3 regions of the Bradyrhizobium sp. CCBAU 53340 genome follow, and region 2 is predicted to be linked to each of the others. Evidence: predicted binding sites of a transcription regulator. Region 2 holds the regulator's gene; each other region holds the start of a gene.
The links. Region 2 encodes PhoB, which activates phosphate uptake and scavenging genes when phosphate is short. Its sites were predicted from a motif close to TGTCATNNANCTGTCAT; they were not measured.

Region 1 (3,231 bases), 1.2 Mb from region 2:
GGCTTCGGCACGCCTGGCGACGCCGGCGATGCTCGTCGCCGCTTTTGCGATCTTCGTGTTCGGCCTGGTCGATCTCGACTTCTCGCCGTCGCGTTTCATCTCGGGGCTGAGCCAGCTCGGCTGGATCAGCATGATGATGATGCCGCCCGATCCCGGCTCGTCGCTGCCGCTCTATCTGCAGGCGCTGGGCGAGACGCTGTCGATCGCGCTGCTCGGCACCACGCTGGCCGCTCTGCTCGCGCTGCCGGTCAGCCTGCTGGCGGCCCGCAATATTGTGCCGGGCATCGTCCGCTTCCCGGTGCGGCGATTCCTGGATTCGATCCGCGGCGTCGACACGCTGATCTGGGCGCTGGTCTGGATCAACGTCGTCGGGCTCGGCCCCTTCGCCGGCGTGCTCGCGATCGCGGTGTCGGATTTCGGCGCCTTCGGAAAACTGTTCTCGGAGGCGATCGAGGGCGCCGACCAGAAGCAGGTCGAGGGCATCCGGGCCTCCGGCGGCAGCGCGCTGCACGAGATCCGCTTCGGCCTGATGCCGCAGGTGCTCCCCGTCATCGCAGGCCAGGTGCTGTATTTCATCGAATCCAATACGCGGTCAGCCACGATCATCGGCATCGTCGGCGCCGGCGGCATCGGCCTCCAGCTCGCCGAGCAGATCCGCGTGCTGGAATGGCAGAGGGTCTCGTTCCTGATCCTGATGATCCTGGTCGCCGTCGCCGCGATCGATTTCATCTCGGGCAAACTGCGGTTTGCGATCATTGGAAGGCGGGCGGTGGCCTGATCACAGGTGCCGTAGGGTGGGCAAAGCGAAAGCGTGCCCACCACTTCTTGCGACTCATGGACAGGTGGTGGGCACGGCGCAAGTGCGCCTTTGCCCACCCTACGAGACCGGATTCGTAGAGCGGTCTACGGCTCCACCAAGAACTCCACCCGCTCCGCCGCAAAGCGCGAATGCTTGGTCACCAGCGGCTTGCCTTCGAGATCGAGATCCGTCGCATCGACCACCAGGATCGGCCGCCCGAGCGGCAGGTCGAGCCGCGCGGCATCGGTCGCATCGACGATGCCGGCGGTGATCCTGGTCGCACCGCGGCGGTAGTCCCGGATCTCGTAATGCTCGAGCATCTTCGTCATCGAGCGCGTGGCTGAAAACACCGTGCCGGCGCCCGGAAACCGCTCCGCCGATAGCCAGGTGGTGGAGACGCAGATCGGCGTGCGGTCGGCGAGGCGGATCGCCTCGATGCGCACCAGCGGCGCACCGGTCTTCAGTCCCAGTTCGCGTGCAAGCTCGCGGGTTGCGACATCGTCTGACGCCTCGATCAGCCGGCCATGCGGCTCGCGGCCTTCGGCGCCGACGATCTCCGAGAAGCGCGTGCGCGAACGCAAGGGATAGGCGAGCTTCTGGGCCTCGACATAGGTTCCGCTGCCGCGCTCGGCGCGCACGATGCCGCGCTCGGCAAGGGCTGCCAGCGCGCGGCGCACGGTATGCCTGTTGACGCGATAGGTTTCGGCGATCTCCATCTCGCCCGGCAATTTGTCGCCAGCGGCAAAACGGCCATCGGCGATGCCGCGCTCGATGCCGTCGGCAACGAGGCGCCACAGCGCGACGCCTGAAGAGGCGGTGTCCTGCATGCTCATGTCGGCGGCCAGCCTAGCCCGGAAATCACATCTTTGTCACGAAACAGTCATGGCGCTCCCGTATCAAGTTGTCTAGTATCATAGACAACTTGGATTCGACAAGTTCGGCAGAAAAATTCGGTGGATTCGGTGACCCAGCACAACACCCAGCAAGCCCAGCGTCAGGCCGCCATGGCCGTGCTGGCGCACGCGGAGGCGGGCGAGATCGCCGCCCGTCTCCGCAACGTTCCCTTGCCCGGCCATCAGGATCTGCGCGAACCGGAAAATGGCCTGGTGATGCTGCGCGGGCGGATCGGCGGCGACGGCGCGCCTTTCAATCTCGGCGAAGCCACGGTGTCGCGCGCAGCGGTGCGGCTTGCGAGCGGCGAGGTCGGCTTCGGCTACACGCTCGGGCGTGATGGCGAGAAGGCGCGGCTGATCGCGCTGTGCGACGCGCTGGTGCAGTCACGTGAATTTAGTGCTGCCGTCGAGCGCGACGTAATCGCACCGTTGCGCGAGCAGCTTATGGTCAGGCGCAAGCAACAGGCCGAAGAAACGGCTGCGACGAAGGTTGATTTCTACACCATGGTGCGCGGTGAAGGGTGAGGCCATGACAACGATTGCGGAACTGCCGCCGGGATTCGCCGACAAGGTGTTGTCGGCGCAATCGACCTTTCGCTCGGTGATGGACGCGATGGCGCGACCCGGCGCGGTCCAGCGCATCGTGCCGATGGCGGGAACCGCGGGCCCAATGATGCGCGGCACCGCTGCAATCGCGTTGACGCTGTTCGATCACGACACGCCGCTCTGGCTCGATGCGCGCATGGCTGAGAGCACTGACGTCCTGAAGTGGCTCAAATTCCACACCGGCGCGCCGGTGGTGCAAGATTCCTCGATCGCGGCCTTCGCGCTGATCAGCGACGGCGTGCTGCTGCCCAATCTCGAGCGTTTCGCGCTCGGCACCAACGAATATCCTGACCGTTCGACCACCGTCATCATTCAGGTCGAGAGCCTGGAGTTCGGGAAGAACTTCGAGCTCCGCGGCCCCGGCATCGACGGGGTCGCGACGCTGCAGGCTTCATTCAAGCCCTTCGACCTGTTCGAACAGCTGCGTTTCAACGAGACGCTGTTCCCGCGTGGCATCGACGTGGTTCTGGTCGCCGATGATGCCGTCGTGGCGATCCCGCGCACCACGCGCGTCATGAGCAAGGGAGGCTAGAGGCATGTATGTCGCAGTCAAAGGCGGCGAACGCGCCATCGAGAACGCGCATCGCCTGCTCGCCAATGCCCGCCGCGGCGATCAAGGCGTTGCGGAAGTCTCGCTCGACCAGATCTCGGAGCAGCTTGGGCTCGCCGTCGACCGCGTCATGAGCGAAGGTTCGCTTTATGACCGCGAGCTTGCGGCGCTCGCGATCAAGCAGGCGCGCGGCGACCTGATCGAGGCGATTTTCCTGGTTCGCGCCTTCCGCGCCACCCTGCCGCGCTTCGGCGCCAGCGAGCCGGTCGACACCGGCGCGATGCGGGTGCAGCGGCGGGTGTCGTCGACCTTCAAGGACATTCCCGGTGGCCAGATCCTCGGGCCCACCTTCGACTATACCCATCGCCTGCTCGATCCCTCGC
Region 2 (3,231 bases):
GCCGTTGGTTGCGATCAACCAGACGCCTTCACCGCGCTCAAAACCGATGTCGGCTCTGGCGAAAACGGGGAGCAAATGCGGCGCTGCGCTGTTGGTCATGACGATCACTTGATTGTTGCGGACGGACAATGTGTGCATTGCGCAACGCACCATTGACCGGCCCGGAAAACGAAACGTGCCGCCTTTTAAGGGCGGCACGCACGACTATCTTAGGCCTGGTGAAACGGGTGTCAATGCCGCCCGGAAAGCCTCGCGAAACGCTGATTCCGTAGTCTTGCGGTGGCGATTTTGCGGGATTTTCGCCACGGAACATGTGGAAGCGAGTCGGCGGACTCTTGCGCGTGAGTCACGCCATATTGTAGCGTTTGGCTTGTCAGATACGACATCTCGTGCAGCGGTTCTGATCCCATAAGTCCTCATGTACCGGCGTAAACGTTCGGGCGCATCTGGTGCGCCCGGCGAGCCTTAAGGGATTCTGGCGGCACGGGTTTTTCGAGACTTAGGCATTCGTCGTGCCGCCCCAGGATGGCGGCGCGCGGCGAAGGAAAGGGTGCAATGACGGTTTTGACCTGGTCCGACGATCGCGTCGAGCAGCTGAAAAAGCTCTGGGAGGCCGGACTTTCGGCCAGCCAGATCGCCGCTGAGCTTGGGAATGTCACCCGCAACGCCGTGATCGGCAAGGTGCACAGGCTCGGCCTGTCCGGCCGGGCCAAGAGCCCCTCATCGGCAGCTCCGCGGCCGCGCAAGGCGCGTCCCGCGCAGCACATGATGCGGGTGAGCCGCCCCATGGCGCGCGGCAACACCGCGCTGGCGCAGGCCTTCGAGGTCGAGGTCGAAGCCGAACCCGTTACCTATGACAACGTGGTGCCGATGAGCCAGCGGCTCTCGCTGCTCGAACTCAACGAGGCGACCTGCCACTGGCCGGTCGGCGACCCCTCGAGCCCGGATTTCTTCTTCTGCGGCGGCAAGGCACTGTCCGGCCTGCCCTACTGCGCCCAGCACTCGCGTGTCGCCTATCAGCCGGCCGCCGATCGGCGCCGCGCGCCGGCCAAGCCGAGCACGCGCTGAGCATTGCTGAGACGACATTGTCCCGGCCCGGGCCGGGACAAAAAGAAAAGCGCGCCACTGGGCGCGCTTTTTTGTTTGGCATGAGTGCCGCTAGCTTGACGTCTGCTCTGCCTTGGCAAAGCGATCGTCGAGCGCATAGCCGGCACCGCGGACGGTGCGGATCGGATCCTGCTCGCGGCCGAGATTGAGCAGCTTGCGCAGGCGGCCGATATGGACGTCCACGGTGCGCTCGTCGATATAGATGTCGCGGCCCCAGACGCTGTCGAGCAGCTGCTCGCGCGAGAACACGCGGCCCGGATGTTCGAGGAAGAACTCCAGCAGGCGGTATTCGGTCGGGCCGAGATCGATCGGCCGGCCCGAGCGCGCCACGCGGCGCTTTTCGCGGTCGAGCTCGATGTCGCCGAAAGCGAGCACGGTGGCGAGCCGCTCGGGGCTGGCGCGCCGCAAGAGGCCCTTCACGCGGGCGAGCAGCTCGGGCACCGAGAACGGCTTGACGATGTAATCGTCGGCGCCGGTGGCAAGTCCCCGCACCCGCTCGCTCTCCTCGCCGCGCGCGGTGAGCATGATAATCGGCAGCTGCTTGGTGTCGGACCGGGTCCGCAGCCGGCGGCACAGCTCGATGCCCGAGAGCCCCGGCAGCATCCAGTCGAGCACGATCAGATCGGGGATGTGCTCCTTGAGGCGGGTGTCGGCGTCGTCGCCGCGCATCACCGTCTCGACGTCATAGCCGTCGCCCTCGAGGTTGTAGCGGAGAAGCTCGGTGAGAGCTTCCTCGTCCTCAACAACCATAATGCGTGCGCCCATGGGCTCGTCGCTCCTTAAGTATTCGGGACCGTGGTGGCGAAGGTCGTCATGTCGCCCTTCGGCCGCTTGTCGGTGATGGCCTGGCCTTCGATCATGTAGAACACCGTCTCGGCGATGTTGGTGGCATGGTCGCCGATCCGCTCGATGTTCTTGGCGCAGAACATCAGATGGATGCAGAATGAGATGTTGCGCGGATCCTCCATCATGTAGGTGAGGAGCTCGCGGAACAGCGAGGTGCAGATGGCGTCGACTTCCTCGTCGCCCTTCCACACCGCCATCGCCGCCGGCAGATCGTGCGCGGCATAGGCGTCCAGCACCGACTTGACCTGCTGCTGCACGAGGTCGGTCATGTGCTCCAGGCCGCGGAACAGCTTGAGCGGATGGAAATCCGTCTCCAGCGCCGCGACGCGCTTGCCCATGTTCTTGGCGAGGTCGCCGATCCGTTCGAGATCGGTCGCAACGCGCATGGCGCCGACGATCTCGCGCAGATCGACCGCCATCGGCTGGCGGCGCGCGATGGTCAGCACGGCGCGCTCCTCGATCTTCTTCTGCAGCGCGTCGAGCTCGGCGTCGATGGTAACGACGCGCTGGCCGAGCGCGACATCGCGGCGGATCAGCGCGTCGACGGAATCGACGATCATGCGCTCGGCGATGCCGCCCATCTCGGCGACCAGGCGGGTGAGCTCCTGGAGGTCGGTGTCGAAGGCTTTTGCGGTATGTTCAGAACCCATGTCCTGTCTCCTCAGCCGAACCGGCCGGTGATGTAATCCTGCGTGCGCCGGTCGGACGGCGACGTGAAGATCTTGCTGGTGTCGTCGAACTCGATCAGCTCGCCGAGATACATGAAGGCAGTCTTGTCGGAGACGCGCGCCGCCTGCTGCATGTTGTGGGTGACGATCGCGATCGTGTAGTTCTCGGACAGCTCCTGGATCAGCTCCTCGACCTTGGCGGTCGAGATCGGGTCGAGCGCCGAGCACGGCTCGTCGAACAGGATCACCTCGGGCCGCACCGCGACGGTGCGGGCGATGCAGAGGCGCTGCTGCTGGCCGCCGGAGAGCGACAGGCCGGAGGCATTGAGCTTGTCCTTGACCTCGTTCCACAGCGCGCCGCCGCGCAGCGCCTTCTCGACGCGGTCGTCCATCTCGGATTTCGAGATCTTCTCATAGAGCCGGATGCCGAAGGCGATGTTCTCGTAGATCGTCATCGGGAACGGCGTCGGCTTCTGGAATACCATACCGACGCGGGCGCGCAGCAGGTTGAGGTCGAGCTTGGGATCGAGAATGTTGGTCTGATCGAGCATCAGCTGACCGCTAGCGCGCTGGCCCGGATAGAGATCATACATCCGATTGAAGATGCGCA
Region 3 (3,231 bases), 1.6 Mb from region 2:
TCGTGCTCGACGTCGACCGGCTGAAGCCGATCAACGATGCCTTCGGCCATGCCGCCGGCGACGAGGTGCTGAAGGCGATCGCCGCGACACTGACGCGGCAGATTCGCGCCTCCGACGTGGTCGGCCGTCTCGGTGGCGACGAGTTTGCCCTGCTGCTCTGGAATCTCAGCGAGACCGACGCAAAGGCGAAGGCCGCCATCTTCGAGCAGGCGATCGACGAATTGTCGTTTGTCTTTCGCGGCCAGCATGTGACGGCGGGCGCGTCTGCCGGTGTTGCGCTGCTCGGCGCGCAGTCCGATCCTGTACGCGCACTGGAGGAGGCTGATGCCGCCATGTATGTGCGCAAGGCGCATCGGCGGCACGAGCCGCGGATCAGGCTCGTGAGCAGCTAACTTTACAGCGTGGCCAGATCTTCCGGCACGTTGCCGAATTTGCGCAGCAGCGTGGCGTCACCGAATTCGCCGGTCATGGGATCGCCGCTACGGCTGAACGCGACCGCGCCGATATGGCCGGCACCGTGCGCCAGAGCCTCGGCGCGCCGCAGCGCGGCCGTTGAGCTCTGGCATTCCTCCGCGGCGCCCGCGACAGGCGATCCGTCGGCATCGATCAGGAAGGGCATTGCAACGTAGTAGGTCACGTCGGACATGGCGTTGCTCCTGTAATACTCAGGCGGCGCTGCTCTTGCCCCGCATCTTGCTGAGTGATGCCTCGGGAATGCAGCCGGCCGAAATCGCCGCCTGCAATTCTTCCAGCTCGGCTTCCAGATATTCGTTGGCCATGATCAGCGCCTTGATGGTGCTGCGCAGATTGCCGTCGCACATCGCAATCGCCTGGTCGCAGGCCTGTTCATAGTGGCTGTTGTCGAGAAGGGCTGGGACTGACATTTGCGGTGTCCTTGCGGGTTGTTCTTGGACGTTTCCTGGGCGTCGGGGTGGACTTATGTTCTTCTTTTGTTCTTTTTGAGTCAAGCGGATTCATCGCGGCGATCCGCAACCGCTGTGGGTCAGGCGATGATGTCGGGCGTGATCTGGTCTTCGATGAAGGCGATACGGTCGCGCAACAACAGCTTGCGTTTCTTCAATCGCTGCAGCCGCAACAGGTCGGGGGCGGGCGATTGATGCAGTGCATCGATCGCCGCATCGAGATCTCGGTGTTCCTGCTGCAACCGGGTGAGCTCGGCTTCGAGCTCACGCTCGTCTTCATGGGTCATGTCTGCGGTGGCCGAAAACCGATAGGCTTGAGATTAAGGCTGTGGATGCCCTGTGGAAATTATCGTCCTTGCGCGGCGTGATCGCAAGCGATCTGCGACCTTCGCGCACCGCTCCCTCGCAAGATATTTCAACGATTCGCGAGCGCGTGGCGCAAGCGCATTGATATCATGGAATTTTCGCCGAGTGGTTCCTTACTCACGGTTCGTTACATATGATTTTTCAAAAATGACGGTGCGACGACGGATACATATCGACAGAACGAATCGGTGATGTACACTTCGCTGTCCGGATCGAATCCAAGGTTCACCCCTGCCGAGGAGGTTTCGAATGACAATTCAGGCACATCTGGTTGAATTGGAACGGAAGCACAAAACTCTCGAAAACGAATTGCACGAAGCTCTCGTGCACCTTTCAACAGACGACCTGCAAATTGTTGAGTTGAAGCGCCGCAAGTTGATGGTCAAGGACCAGATCGAACGACTGAAGCAAACCGGCGACACGCTTCACTAGTAACCCCCGTAACAGCGTAGAGTTTGATCATATCCTTTCAGGCAGGGATGGGAGCTTTTGCGCTCATCCCTGGCTGTCAGATGTACACTGCGCGATCATCATTGCGCGGTGGAGGATCTCTATTCGGGCGCGTCTTCCTGACGCGAACCGGCATCCGCTTCGCTCGAAAGCGGCGCTAGATTTCTGCGAGCTCAGCAACGTGGTCCGCGATCGCGAGTGAGGATGTCAGTCCCGGCGATTCGATACCGAACAGATTGACCAGACCCGCGACGCCATGGTCGCGTGGACCCTGCATCAGAAAATCCTGCGTGGCGACTGCGGGCGGCACGATCTTCGGGCGGATGCCCGAATAGCTCGGCATCAGCGCGCCGTCGGGCAGCGTCGGCCAGTATTTGCGGATCGCCGGATAGAAGCGCTCGGCGCGTGACGGATCGACTTCGTAGTCGATCGTCTCGATCCATTCGACGTCGGGGCCGAAGCGCGCCTGGCCTGCCATGTCCAGCGTCAGATGCACCCCTAGCCCGCCGGGCTCGGGCACGGGATAGATCAGGCGCGAGAACGGCGCGCGCGCATTGCAGCTGAAATAATTGCCCTTGGCGAGATAGGCCGGCGGAATCCGGTCGATCGGCATGCCGTCGATGTGGCGTGCCACGGTCGTGGCCGAAAGCCCGGCGGCGTTGACGAGCAGGTCGCATTGCAGCGTCATCGGCGCTTCGCCGCCGGCTTCGATCTCGATCACGCCGGCCTCCGCCTTGGCGCGGATCAGCGGCGTGTGAAACGCGAAGGCCGCGCCCGCTTCCTCAGCTTCGCCGCGCAGCGAGAGCATGTAGGCATGGCTGTCGATGATGCCTGTCGACGGTGACAGCAGCGCGGCGTCGCAGGCCAGTGCCGGCTCCAGCGCACGCGCGGCCTCGCCGGAGAGCAACTGCATGTCGAGCACGCCATTGGCCTCGGCGTGCGCCTTGATCGATTGCAGCTTCTCGGTTTCCTTCGGATTGGTCGCGACGATCAGCTTGCCGCAGTTCTTGTGTGGGATGCCGCGCTCGCCGCAGTAGCGGTAAAGCGCATGCTTGCCGCTGACGCACATGCGCGCCATCCAGCTTCCGGCCCGGTAGTAGATCCCGGCATGGATCACCTCGCTGTTGCGCGAGGAGGTGACGGTGCCGATGGCCTCGGCCTCTTCGAGCACGATCACCTCGCGTCCCGCCTGGGCGAGCTTCCGGGCCACCGCGAGCCCGACGACGCCGGCTCCGATGACGACGCAGTCGACCCTATCCATGGTTTTGCAGAAGTCCCGCTGAAGGGGCCGATGGCGCCGGGTTGCCTGGAAAACGTGCTACGCGGCCGATTTCCGTTAAGGAAGCATTTATCATGTCAGGGCAATTGCCGTATTTCACGTCACATTTTTCTGTTGGACGTACAGGCGTTTACCCGATCCAAACCCGTGAAGCCAGACAATCCGCAGTTGAAATCGCGGGTGGCTGATGGCTGAGAAGAACTGGCACGAAGG

Region 1: phnF (phosphonate metabolism transcriptional regulator PhnF) is a predicted target of PhoB. The motif match lies at 1,667-1,683, and genes of this name have one in related genera.
Region 3: XH89_RS06400 (YdcH family protein) is a predicted target of PhoB. The motif match lies at 1,437-1,453, and genes of this name have one in related genera.

Annotation. Positions count from the first base shown of each region.
Region 1 covers NZ_CP030055.1:932,353-935,583, reverse strand. Annotated here, with positions in the region: gene phnE (phosphonate ABC transporter, permease protein PhnE) at 1-778, shown strand, start outside; gene phnF (phosphonate metabolism transcriptional regulator PhnF) at 904-1,632, opposite strand; gene phnG (phosphonate C-P lyase system protein PhnG) at 1,753-2,217, shown strand; gene phnH (phosphonate C-P lyase system protein PhnH) at 2,222-2,830, shown strand; gene XH89_RS04370 (carbon-phosphorus lyase complex subunit PhnI) at 2,835-3,231, shown strand, end outside.
Region 2 covers NZ_CP030055.1:7,477,953-7,481,183, forward strand. Annotated here, with positions in the region: gene XH89_RS35470 (aspartate aminotransferase family protein) at 1-99, opposite strand, end outside; gene XH89_RS35475 (GcrA family cell cycle regulator) at 556-1,068, shown strand; gene phoB (phosphate regulon transcriptional regulator PhoB) at 1,159-1,872, opposite strand; gene phoU (phosphate signaling complex protein PhoU) at 1,887-2,603, opposite strand; gene pstB (phosphate ABC transporter ATP-binding protein PstB) at 2,615-3,231, opposite strand, start outside.
Region 3 covers NZ_CP030055.1:1,362,467-1,365,697, forward strand. Annotated here, with positions in the region: gene XH89_RS06380 (GGDEF domain-containing protein) at 1-392, shown strand, start outside; gene XH89_RS06385 (hypothetical protein) at 395-646, opposite strand; gene XH89_RS06390 (hypothetical protein) at 666-884, opposite strand; gene XH89_RS06395 (YdcH family protein) at 1,004-1,210, opposite strand; gene XH89_RS06400 (YdcH family protein) at 1,539-1,721, shown strand; gene XH89_RS06405 (NAD(P)/FAD-dependent oxidoreductase) at 1,897-3,000, opposite strand; gene XH89_RS06410 (EAL domain-containing protein) at 3,206-3,231, shown strand, end outside.